4 regions of the Desulfosporosinus meridiei DSM 13257 genome follow, and region 1 is predicted to be linked to each of the others. Evidence: riboswitches for the same ligand, from Rfam matches in the RefSeq annotation. Region 1 holds a riboswitch; each other region holds the start of a gene.
The links. A riboswitch is a leader RNA that binds a small molecule or an ion and turns the genes downstream of it on or off. The one in region 1 is predicted to bind cyclic di-GMP.
Positions count from the first base shown of each region.

Region 2: another riboswitch for cyclic di-GMP. It lies ahead of DESMER_RS14270 (hypothetical protein); the one in region 1 lies ahead of DESMER_RS21255 (methyl-accepting chemotaxis protein).
Region 3: another riboswitch for cyclic di-GMP. It lies ahead of nhaB (sodium/proton antiporter NhaB); the one in region 1 lies ahead of DESMER_RS21255 (methyl-accepting chemotaxis protein).
Region 4: another riboswitch for cyclic di-GMP. It lies ahead of DESMER_RS22280 (methyl-accepting chemotaxis protein); the one in region 1 lies ahead of DESMER_RS21255 (methyl-accepting chemotaxis protein).

Region 1 is NC_018515.1:4,630,323-4,633,539, reverse strand. Features, by position in the region: gene DESMER_RS21265 (hypothetical protein) at 1-192, opposite strand, end outside; gene DESMER_RS21260 (acyl-CoA dehydratase activase-related protein) at 179-1,105, opposite strand; cyclic di-GMP riboswitch class I at 1,359-1,441, shown strand; gene DESMER_RS21255 (methyl-accepting chemotaxis protein) at 1,567-3,217, shown strand, end outside.
Region 2 is NC_018515.1:3,083,650-3,086,866, forward strand. Features, by position in the region: gene DESMER_RS14265 (APC family permease) at 1-1,077, opposite strand, end outside; gene DESMER_RS14270 (hypothetical protein) at 1,543-1,824, opposite strand; cyclic di-GMP riboswitch class I at 1,951-2,038, opposite strand; gene DESMER_RS14275 (VanW family protein) at 2,132-2,983, opposite strand.
Region 3 is NC_018515.1:489,675-492,891, forward strand. Features, by position in the region: gene nhaB (sodium/proton antiporter NhaB) at 36-1,565, opposite strand; cyclic di-GMP riboswitch class I at 1,963-2,073, opposite strand.
Region 4 is NC_018515.1:4,830,191-4,833,407, forward strand. Features, by position in the region: gene DESMER_RS22280 (methyl-accepting chemotaxis protein) at 165-1,934, opposite strand; cyclic di-GMP riboswitch class I at 2,026-2,112, opposite strand; tRNA gene DESMER_RS22285 (tRNA-Lys) at 2,379-2,454, opposite strand; gene DESMER_RS22290 (methyl-accepting chemotaxis protein) at 2,564-3,217, opposite strand, start outside.

The sequences.
Region 1 (3,217 bases):
GATAAAGTTTCCCAGGTGATATTTAAAAGGTGCACAAACGTAGTCCGGGCTGTAACGGCTTCCTAAGGCTAAGGTTTTTTTGGTAATAGGCGGAGGAACAATATACTTGACATCAAATCCTTCAGTGAATAAGAGCTCTAGAGGAGTGCAATAATTCCCTAGCTGAGGATAGCTGGCCTTAATTTCTTCCATTGTATTCATCCTTTTTAAACCGGATAATATCGATAAAGCTTTCCAAACGGGTCTCCATTCCGGCCTTTCCCTCTTGTCCGTCAATCATGAGATTTAGAATAGGTTTATCCTTGACTCGTCGGATAAGGATCTCGTTAACTAGGGAGTCTGGTCCACAAGGAAAGGCACTCATAAGGATAATACCGTCGACACGGTCTTTATAAATGGGTATGGAGCCGACAAGCTCCCTATTGCAGACCCAGGGCAATGTCTCGCTGATCTGGGCATAATTGGCTAAGGCCTCTTCTGGGGGAGCGATATCGCCAATAATCGGAACAGTCTCTTGTTCTCGTAGAATATTGAGGATAGGTTCGCCAATATATTTGTCACAAATATTATAGCGGTGAGCTATCACTAAAATCTTCGGCTTATTTTCGTGGAGCAGACACTCTTGTTCAGTTATCTCTAGCAAATGAGCCTTTTTTTCTGCCTGTTTGGCTTTCAGGTAGGCATATAAACTTTGAGACTTCTTTTTGTCCAGGATTTTGCCCAATTTAAGAAAGGCGGCCATTTCAACATGAGTAACCTTCGGATTAAGGCTATAAGATAATAAATTAATAGATCTGTCTCTGAAAATATTGGCTACTAAATCATAAATCGCGAGAAACTTGGGACATACCGTGCCATTTCTACTATAATCTGAATAGCGGGGAACGAGAATATAGTCACATTTATCCAACAACCATTCCACATGCCCCAGGTAAATCTTAGAAGATAAGCAGGATTCATCAATCGAGTAGGTTGAACCTTTGCGAAGAATTTCTTTGTTTGTATCCGGACTAACGATATAATCGATGCCTAATTCCTTAAAAAAACTTTTCCAGAGGTGCTTGTATTTGTAATATAGAAGTGCTCTGGGAATGCCAATTATCATAGTGTTTGCCAGCCCTTCTAATGGGAGATTAAACCTGAGGATGTCATTCATTTATATACTAAGGTATGTACTATGGACTATTTTTGGGACTAAACTTATGTGTCGTACCGGCCGGAAGCTATAGTATCGCAATCTAAAAAATTGCTAAATAAAATTATTGTAACAATATGTAGATATATGTTATATTAAATTGCGATTTATTATATTAGGTCACTTGGATAGTTCCAATAATGGATGTAAATAATTTTATATTCTGCGATAAGAGCAAACCCAGTGAGAACTGGGGACGCAAAGCCACGGGTCTTCATTTATTTATAAGATAGCCGGGTTACCGAACAAAATCTGTCGCCGATCGTTTGATTTCGGCGGCTTTTTTATTGGGAGGACTAGTTTAGGATGTAAATGAGATTTGAAGGAATCTTGTTTTTCAAATATCTAAAACTCTAGGAAGGGGAATAAAAGTGATAAGGGATTTAAAACTAAGGAACAAAATATTACTCTCAACAGGCATGGTCGTTTTAGTTTCGTTTGTTTGCGTTATATTGCTTGTATCGACAAAATCTGTCGAAATGGCTAAGAATGCTGCTTATGAAACTGCTACACACACTGCATATGAATATGCTAATCAAGTAACGAATGAGTTAAATGTTCCTATGGATACTGTGAGAACTTTAGGCTCAACCTTTGAAGGCCTTAAGGAGGCAAACAACATTGATCGTGGAACGATGAATTCTATGATCCTAAGCGTTTTAAATGACAACCAAGATTTTCTGGGAACCTGGACAGTATGGGAGCCAAATGCCCTGGACGGGAAAGACCCGGATCATGTAAACCAACCAGGCCATGATGAAACCGGCCGATTTATCCCATATTGGAATAGAGCAGCAGGAGAAATTAAAGTCGATGCTCTCGTGGATTATGATACGCCGGGTGTAGGGGATTTTTACATAACTCCTAAAAAAACTCAGGAAGAGACTGTTACTAATCCTATCCAGTACACGGTGCGTGGCAAGGAAGTCCTTATGATTAGCTTAGTTGAACCTATACTGATTAATGGAGACAGTACATTTGTTGGAGCGGTTGGAGCAGATATAGCTTTAGACACTATCCAGAAGACAATTTCCGAGATAAAACCTTTTGACACCGGATATGCGTGCCTTGTTTCAAATGACGGTAAGTATGTATCAAACCCTGACCCTAATAAAATAGGTAATGATCTTGATGATTTAGCTGCGTTGGAAACAATTAAAGCAGGGAAGAATTACACGATATCCAATAATGAGTATTATAGATTGTACGTACCAGTGACGATTGGTCGAACGACAACGCCCTGGTCCCTTGTTATTAATGTTCCAATGGTGACGATCTTGGAGCAAGCCAATTCCATTCGGAACTTCTCAATCATTGTTGCTATGGTCGCCTTGTTCGCAATTGGGCTGGTCATATTTATAGTTTCAGAAAGAATTACTAAACCTATTGTGAAGACGAGCGATGTGTTAAAGGATATCTCACAAGGAGACGGCGACTTAACTAAACGATTAAATATTATAAGTAATGATGAGGTAGGTAAACTTTCGGAACACTTTAATCAGTTTATTGGAGATATTCATAGTATTGTCAGGGAAGTTGCCGACACTGCAAGTACTCTGGGCGCTACGAGTGAAGAACTATCGGCTGCCGCAGAAGAAGCTACAGCTGCCAGTGAACAAGTCGCTGGTACACTGGGACAACTGGCATCGGGGGCGTCAGATCAAGCTATTTCAGTGGGGGAAACCGGAAAAATAATCAAGCAACTTTCCACACATGCCCAACAAGTTGCGGAAAATGCTGAGATTGTCAGTCATAGCAGTGATAACGCTGCTCAAGCGGCAGAACTGGGTGCCCTTCAAGCAAGAAATGCTGTGGAGAAGATTGAGAAAATCCGGGAGGTTAATGACCAAACTGCAGAAGTTATTTCTCAGTTAGGTGAACAGTCCAGCCAAATCGGACAAATCGTTGATGTGATTACCGGGATTGCCTCACAGACCAATCTGTTGGCCTTAAACGCTGCTATTGAGGCAGCAAGGGCGGGGGAGCAAGGAAGAGGCTTTGCTGTAGTGGCCGAGGAGGTAC
Region 2 (3,217 bases), 1.5 Mb from region 1:
TATGGAAAATAATCCCAGGATAATAATCCCATTCGAGTATCCCAGACGGTCTCCTCGTACGGTAAACATTCTTGCGATAAATTTGTCTTTGGCAAGATTGACAGCCAGTAATGGAAAAGCTGTATACCCTGTATTCGCTGCAAGGATTAAAATTAATGCGGTAGTACCCTGAATAAAGTAATACATCCAGTTACGCCCAAAGATAGTTTCAGCAATTTGGGATACAACTGTTTGTTCTACTACAGGGGTTATTCCGTAATAATAGGCTAAGCAAACAATTCCAGAGAATAATATCGCCAAGAGTGTTCCCATTGCAATTAAGGTTTTAGCTGCATTATTGGGCGCAGGGTCTTTGAAGTTAGGGATAGCATTCGAAATGGCTTCAACACCTGTTAATGCAGAACTTCCCGAAGCGAAGGCTTTTAGGAGTAAAAACAAACTAATTCCAGCCACAGGGGTTCCTATGGGGGTATGCAGTCCAGGTTGTACTTGGCCGGTAAAGATGTTATATAAACCAACACCAATTAATATTACTAAGGCTACAACAAACAAATAAACCGGATAGGCTAAAATAGAAGCGGATTCTGTTACTCCTCTTAAATTAAGAAGTGTAATACAAACAACAAAAAAGATGGCAATACTGACATTATGATTATGTAATGTCGGAAACGCGGAGGTAATTGCATCAGTACCCGCTGAAACGCTGACAGCAACTGTTAAAATATAATCTACCAACAAAGAACCGCCTGCGATTAGTCCAAAATTAACCCCCAAATTGTTTTTAGATACAACATATGCTCCACCGCCATGTGGATAAGCAAAGATAACTTGCCTATAAGATAAAATTAACGCTGCTAATAAAACAAGGACTCCCATTGCTATCGGAATTGAATACCAAATGGCCGTGGCTCCAATTGTTACCAGTACAATCAATATTTGTTCCGGGCCATACGCTACGGAGGATAGAGCATCAGACGAAAGTATCGCCAAGGCTTTTTTCTTGTTAAGTTTTTGTTCTCCTATTTCAGTTGATCTTAAAGGACGGCCAATTAAATAACGTTTAAAAGCATATTTGATTTTCAACACCACCTATATAGATGCTTAATTTAGAATGCCCTGTTCATGATAAAAACTCTCATATTGATACGTAAAACAAACCTTCTGCCTATCGCCTCTCAAGTCCGACATTCCTTTCAATACCGCTTCTATGCTAGGTTAGTGTTGACTTGCCGATGGAATCAATGTTTGATGAAACTGTTGAATATAATACTCCTATGCTGAAAAAATGTAAACAAATACGTAATATAATGCCAAAAAGAACGCATAAAAAGCAATCACCGCAAATAGCTGGTTTTTCTTATCTAAATATTAATAAATCGTCTTTTGTCACTAGGCAAGGAATCATTGCCTAGGACAGAAGATGTTTCATGAGAATCCTCTGTCGCTTCTATCAATCCTTTAACAAAGACCCGTTGAGCTCTCAGTCATGAGCACTCAACGGGCCTTTGTTAAAGGACGTGATTTTGAATCTGTGCTTTTGGATCAGCTTGCTCGTCTTCTAATATCCGTTTTCTTAGGGTGCTTTAAGTCTAAATTCGGCGTCATTATTTTAATCTCTTTATCCTTAATAGTCTTAACGTAAAATAAAAGGGAACCGTATAAAGCAAAGAAGATTGTTAAAACAAAATAACTCGTTGCTTGAGATACATAAGTAGTAGAAACACGAGTACTCACGTGACCTGCATTGAGCTCCAACACTTTTAAATATCCCATGGTATAGAACATTAGAGTACAAAGATAGCAAATAACCGATATTATTGGCACTTTAACACCCCCCCACACTTCGTCTCCAAAAGCCAGGAAATATAATCAGATAACTTCTTCATTCTTCATAGAAAAATCGCCACACCTTCTTGGCTGTGACGACTGTAGGTTTAACTGATTCGGTGATTCGGTAACCTGGCAATCATCAGTTATACAACTGGAAGACCCATGGCTTTGCGTCCTTGGCTTTCGCTCAAGTTTGCTAATGTCGTCACTGGTATATTTATTGGGTCAATTATACCATAGGAATAGGTCTTTTGTACCATTATTAATAGGACCTTTTTATCATTATTGCATTTATTTTTTATTAATCTTCATAAACGCCTCTTGGCTGCTTCAACTCATCCGACTGCTCATAGGTGTCTGGTACATATTTGACCTCAGCAAAATTCTTTGTTACTAATTCAGTCTCTAATATTTCCCCGCTTTTCCTTCTAATTATTTTATTTCTCCATATTTCATTTTTTCGGAAATATTTATTCCCAATTTTTAAAAACTGATGGTCTTTCTCAAATACATGATAAGCAAAGTCTAGGTTCTGATCGACCCTCAGTTCTCCTTCTAAGCACTTCTCCGAAAGCCAAAGTCTTAGTTGGAAAGTATATGCGGTACAATTCATAAACTGATAGTCTATATAGTTATAAAAAACGGTTGCCCCACTACCAAAGGGCAACACCCTTCTGTCATCTGGAAAAGGATCGAAACTGTGATGATACCGTTTGGTAACAGTCAAAGGACTATGAATAACCAACCAATGGATTAGGTTAGCTATTTGACAGATACCACCACCAATGCCAGGCTTTGCTTCTCCACAAGACAACAAAATACCTGGTAAATATCCCTTACGCTTAGTTGTGAGTCCTACTAGTTTGCAAAAAGAAAATGTTTCACCAGGCCTTATAATAATGCCATCAATCCGCCCAATCGCTATTGAGAGATTTTTAACTTTGTTATGTTGCAACTGCAGGTCTGTATCACCGAGTTTTCTAATCAGTACAGACTGATGTTTCTTCACTCGATATGGTAGCTTTTCGGTACTTTTTAGAGAAGCAAACGTTTTACCCTCAAAGCTCCACTTTAAATATGTTATCAATCTCCGAAACCATACCGATAAAAAGTAGAATATTGGGTGTACTTCGCTTAGCAACCTACGTGCCATTATCCTTTTCTCCACATCTCAAATAAATGATTACTCAAATGAAATTTACTACCCTAGCATTTTATCCGCTAAGTGCCGGGAACAGCTGAATCATTCCACTCTAATATTTCTACTCTTTTCCCCTCGCATCCTTCCTCTAAAGTAAAAATAACCCAATAAAAAAAGATTCAGATCAATATATTTCCGTACACACTCTGTCACCATAAAAAGAACACACACTTCTCAAATCCGCCT
Region 3 (3,217 bases), 730 kb from region 1:
AAAGTATTTAGTTGTACAATACTATACCTTTAAGTTTACAACAGATACATAGTTGCCAGTACACCTGTAACTGACATGACGACGGTGTAAGGCAGTGCTAGTTTCACCATTTCCATATAAGACAGGCGAATTAGCGGAGCAAGGGCAGAAGTCAACAGGAACAGGAACGCCGCCTGACCGTTTGGTGTAGCAACGGAAGGGATGTTTGTCCCCATGTTGATGGAAACTGCCATCTTGTTGTAATGATCCAAGGCAATGCCGCCGGCTTCAAAGGCTTTCTGTGCTTCAGTCATATAGACAGTAGCCACAAATACATTGTCACTGATTGCCGAAAGGACACCGTTGGCCGCAAAGAAAGCGACAAGCTGATCCTGTCCTTCCAGGTGCAGTACCCACTGAATGATCGGTGTAAACAGATGCTGGTCATGAATAACGGCAACGATGGAGAAAAATACGATCAGCAGCGCAGTAAAGGGCATTGCTTCTTCAAAGGCATGACCGATGCGCCCTTCTTCAATAACCCCGTTGAAAGCGGTAAGCAAAATGATAATCATCAGACCAATAATACCGACTTCTGCCAGGTGCAAGGCTAAGGAGAAGATCAGTAAGATGCCGCATACAGCCATAGCAATCAAACGGATACGTCCGCGAGTATCCATGGCAGCATCTTTGGCTTTGGCATCATCTTCCATAACCTTTCGAACAGACGCAGGAAGCTGATAACCGTATCCCCAAAACTTGGTGACTTCAAGGGTAATGGCGGTCAGGAGACCAGCGATCAGTACCGGGATAGAGACAGGTGCGCTGTTTAAAAAGAAATCAACGAAGTCCCATTTCATAATGGAGCCGATGAGTAAATTTTGTGGTTCACCAACCAGTGTTGTTGCTCCGCCCAGGGCAGTACCCACAGCGCCATGCATCATCAGATTGCGCAGAAAACCCCGGAACTGGTTTAGGTCTTCTTGGTATATGTCATCAATGATATGGTCGTGATTGATATCATAGGTGTCGAATACTTTTTCGCTGGAAGCAAACTTGTGGAAGATGTTGTAGAATCCATAGGCTACGGCTATAATTACTGCCGTTACGGTTAGGGCATCGAGAAAAGCGGAAAGAACTGCACCCATTATAGAGAACAGGAAGGCCAGGGCTACTTTAGAGCGTACTTTAGTAAGGATCTTGGTGAATAGATACACAAGACCTTCTTTCATAAAATAGATCCCGGCAACCATGAACATCAGAAGCAGAATGACCGGCAGGTTCAGTTCTACTTCGTGATAGATGGAATGGGGGTTGGTCAGCCCAATCACAACGGCTTCGATGGCCAGAAGTCCGCCCGCAGGGAGGGGATAACATTTTAGCGCCATTGCCAAGGTAAAAATAAATTCGACAATCAAGACCCACCCAGTAATGTACTTACCGGCGGTAAACATTAAAATAGGGTTTAATACCAGAAAAGCAAGAATTGTTGTTTTGTACCAGCTCGGAGCATGACCGAGAAAATTTGCGCTAAATGCCCGTCCGATACCCATCTGTTTTACCTGTCCGTTACCCGTTTGTTTCATATGCCCCTCCTCAAAAATGAAAAATTCTATATCAGCTAATAACATTATGAATGTGAATATTTACGGGTTAGTGACTTTTGTAGCATTCTATCGAATTACCACTTTTTGCATTAATAACACTGCTGAACTTGCGTATCGCTCCACAGTTCGCAAGACTAAATACTACACGATGTAAGAATTAGTCCATAGGTCAGAATAAAAATTCTACTACAATTAAGTCAATGTTCAATTACCTCCTTAACAAACACTAAATAACTACTTCGATTATTACTATTAGGCCTCGGTATAAGAATAATGCTCAATAGTAAATCAATCTACAATGCAGCAGTAGGGATGATTCTTCCTAAAACAAGAAGAGAGCAATCTAAAAAGACCGCTCTCCCCAGAGAAGTTCTGTGCTTGTAGTCTGGCGATCATAGCCCTCAAAGGTATTAGCAGCCCTTTGAATTTAGCCTTAGACCCATGACTTTAGCGTCCTTCGCTTTCGCGAAGTTTACCCCAACCGAACTTGGACTATTCAACTTTTACGGATTACAAAATCATCCGTAGTATACCAAATGTTTCTTTTAATCGTCAAGTATAATAATTGGTATTTGCTTAAGTTATTACCAAAGCAAAAGGATCATAATTACAAATTCTTATATACTACGGATAAAAGTTAAATGTAAATCAGATACTATCTTTTATTTTTGGTTTATTGATTTGATTTTCAGAGAGAACGAGAATTGAGCCGGTTCTTTTTTTATGCCCCGTTTGCAGGAAGAATTATTTTTCTTTTGTTGAAAGGGTTATGTTGTCCGGAATGTCGAATGAATGTTAATAACCAGGACGAAGTTGGCCAATGGGTCCAAAGCCTAATCGATGCGGACAACCTTCATGCTTTGGAGGCTTTTTTGTGTTAGTTGGAAAATGTAAATAGGAGAGAGCTGCCCAAAACTCTCCCCTTTTAAATAGATGTCTTATTATTGCCCCTAAAATATACTATGCTAGATCGTCCTATAAGGTTACAAGCTTGGTCTGGTTGCCTCAAGAAACTGATAATACTTGGACATAAGAGATAGGAAGACAAAGCTTCCTATAAACCAGATCCACGGGCCACCATTAATAAACACCAATAGTCCAATTTGTTTCAAAATGACCGCGACAGAACAGATAAATGAACTCCAAATTATTACATAAACCCAATAAATATATCTTTCCCTTCGTTGGGGTAGAAAGTAAATAAACAGCATTACTGCCGGTGCCCACGCTAAAATCGTCCATAGAGGGAGAATGCCGACATTAAAGGGTTCCGCATGCTGGTACCTAGTTAAATTAACAAAATGGTAGAGATGTTCAACAATAAAGTCTAAACCCGATCCCCACAATATTCCAAACCAAAATAGTTTCCTAAGTTCTTGCTTTGGAATGAAAACTAGAATTAAAAACAATAATCCAAATGCAAACGTTAAATAATAATATAGATAGGGGAGATTAAGTTTCATTATATGTAGAAGCCTCCCAAAACATGATTAGCATCTGTTGGCATTATGGTTAACAAAGGTGGGCAGGAATATACACCTCGACAGAAATCCCTTCTCTATACTTGGTCTTCACCGGGAACGGTGGGGGCTTTTTTTAAAAGATAGGACCTTTTTCCTATTTTTGATCTG
Region 4 (3,217 bases), 200 kb from region 1:
TCTTACATTTAAGAGGGTTTATATCATTTTGGTAATGATTAAAAACAACCACATTGAGAATAAAGAAATGCAAACTTCAAGTCTACAGGACGCCCCCACTATAGATTATAGAATGGGGGCGCTAAAAGGCTAGGCCGTCTTATAACTCATTTCACTGAAACTTATTAGTCTACACTAAATTTCTTTAAAGTTTCCTGCAACTCTTCCGCCATATTAGCCAACACCTGGCTGGAAGAGGCAATTTCCTCCACCGAGGCTGATTGTTCCTCTGTGGCTGCCGATACGGTTTGGGTCTGTCCCGTAATTTCTTTACTCGTCTCATAGATCTCCGAAACCGAGGCGACTATTCTTTCACTGCCTACAGCCATTTGTTGAATTTCTTCAGAGATTTCTTCAATCTGAGCGGTTACGACATTAATTAAACCCGTTATTTCGCTAAATGCTTGTCCTGCAGTTTCTGCTACCTCTGTTCCCAATTTGACTTGATGGGTTCCTTCACTAATCGATAACACAGCCTTTTGTGTATCTTGCTGGATACCCGTAATTAGTGTCGCAATTTGCTTTGAGGCTTCTTGAGATTGTTCTGCTAGCTTTCTTACCTCGTCTGCAACCACCGCAAAACCACGGCCCTGTTCGCCCGCTCGTGCTGCTTCAATGGCTGCATTCAAGGCCAGAAGATTGGTCTGGGCAGCGATACCGGAAATGGTATCAACAATTTGTCCGATCTCCTTAGAACGCTCTCCTAAGTTCGTAACCATATCGGCTGATCCGGTAACCGTTCTTTCAATGTTCATCATTTGTTGTATCGTCTTATCGATCGCCTGACTTCCTTCAGACGCTGAGTGTGCAGTCCTTTCCGATGACTTTACCACTGTTTTCGCATTCTCCAACATATGCTGGATTCCTGCTGACATCTCTTCGACGCTTGCTGATGTCTCATTGACGGCAGTCAGCTGTTTCTCAGCACCTAAAGATACCTCCGTTATGGCTACCGCCACTTGGTGCGACGCTTGAGCAGATTGCTCCGCTCCCAGACTCAACTGCTGAGATGAGGCAGCAACTTGCTTGGAAGACGATGATATATGGTCAACCAGCTCGATTAAGTTTTCCGTCATTGTTTTAAAGGCTTTGCCCAGTTGACCTAACTCATCTTTAGAATTAATACTAAGATTCTCAACCTTGAGGTTTCCTTTGGCAATTTCATCAGCATTTTTTGCTATTGCTACAATATTATTTGTGATCTTCTTACTTAACATAGTCCCTAGAACGAGCGATATTCCTATAGCAACGAGCATGGATACTAGCGTAAAAATTATATCTCGTTTAGCCTTTTGTTCCAATTCAAGTTGTTTGACTTCAACAAGTTTATCAATATTATCTACCCAATTCCCAGTCCCGATTACCCAATTATAGGGTTCAAATAGCAAGGTGTAACTTCTCTTTGGCAAAGGCTCTGTTTCATTCGGCTTAGCAAATGTATAATCTGTATAACCACCACTAACTTGAGTTCCATTCTTTATGAACTCCTGAACAAAGGATACTCCGGCGCTATCTTTGGCTTCATAGCGGGATTTACCTTCAGTATCTCTTCCCAGCAGAACAACGTTTATCCCCTCTGTGGTATCCACCCAAAAATAATTTTCTCCATCAAAGCGCAAATTTCTTACTAAATCCGCCGCTTTCTTTTTCGCTTCTTCTGGAGTCAGTTCTCCCTTTTGCTGACTATTATAAACATCCTGTACTAGGCTGTGGGCAGTCTGTACCTGAAGCATAATCGTCCGATCGAATTGATCGTACAAGGTAGTTCGATACTGTTCAAGATTAGCTTTTTCCGCAACTAGTAAATTATAAATGCTGTACCCGCCGAGAATGGAACCCATTATTAGGGCCAATGTTACTAACATAAGAATAATTCGGTATTTAATCTTTGTCATCTCTATATATCCCCTTCATCCAAATAATTTGAGTCCATTACCTAATAAAAGAAAAAACCGCCCCCTTTAGACAAGGCGCGTTATAATCCTAATTGGTAACTCGGCCATCTTTACCCCTAAGAGTGGAAGATCCGTAGCTTTGCGTCCTGAGCTTTCGCTCAGTTTGCCTTGTCAATAACTTTATATCTTTATATAATTTTAAAAAATCTTCTTCATATTTGCTTTTATTTGACTATAACATACAAAAAGTAAATATTATATATATTTTTTCAATTTTCATCAAATTTCTGTTTCCTTTTACGTTCCAACCTTTGCTTTAACTATAATTAGACTAATATATAACAAAAAAAGACAGAGACCCCATTTAGTCCCTGTCCTTTTTTGAGCGCTATTTTAGGGTTGTAACCCTTTCGAATACCTTCTTGATACACTTAAACAATTATTTGGTGAGCCATCCGCGACTCGAACGCGGGACACCCTGATTAAAAGTCAGGTGCTCTACCGACTGAGCTAATGGCTCGTATTGGTACCACGAGTTATTATTCTACACGAAATTACTAAATGTGTCAAGATATTTTTGTCATTATAGGTATAGGTTTTCTATAAAACAACATAGAACATGGACAATGCTATATCGTGAATTTCTTCAAAGTTTCTTGCAACTCTTCCGCCATATTAGCCAACACCTGGCTGGAAGAGGCAATTTCCTCCACCGAGGCTGATTGTTCCTCTGTGGCTGCCGATACGGTTTGGGTCTGTCCCGTGATTTCTTTACTCGTCTCATAGATCTCCGAAACCGAGGCGACTATTCTTTCACTGCCTACAGCCATTTGTTGAATCTCTTCAGAGATTTCTTCAATCTGAGCGGTTACGACATTAATTGAACCCGTTATTTCACTAAATGCTTGTCCTGCGGTTTCTGCTACCTCAGTTCCCAATTTGACTTGATGGGTACCTTCACTGATCGATAACACAGCCTTTTGTGTATCTTGCTGAATACCCGTAATTAGTGTCGCAATTTGCTTTGAGGCTTCTTGAGATTGTTCTGCTAGCTTTCTTACCTCGTCTGCAACCACCGCAAAACCACGGCCCTGTTCGCCCGCTCGTGCTGCTTCAATGGCTGCATTCAAGGCGAGAAGATTGGTCTGGGCAGCGATACCGGAAATGGTATCAACAATTTGTCCGATCTCCTTGGAACGCTCCCCTAAGTTCGTAACCATATCGGCTGATCCTGTGACCGTTCTTTCAATGTTCATCATTTGCTGAATCGTCTTATCGATCGC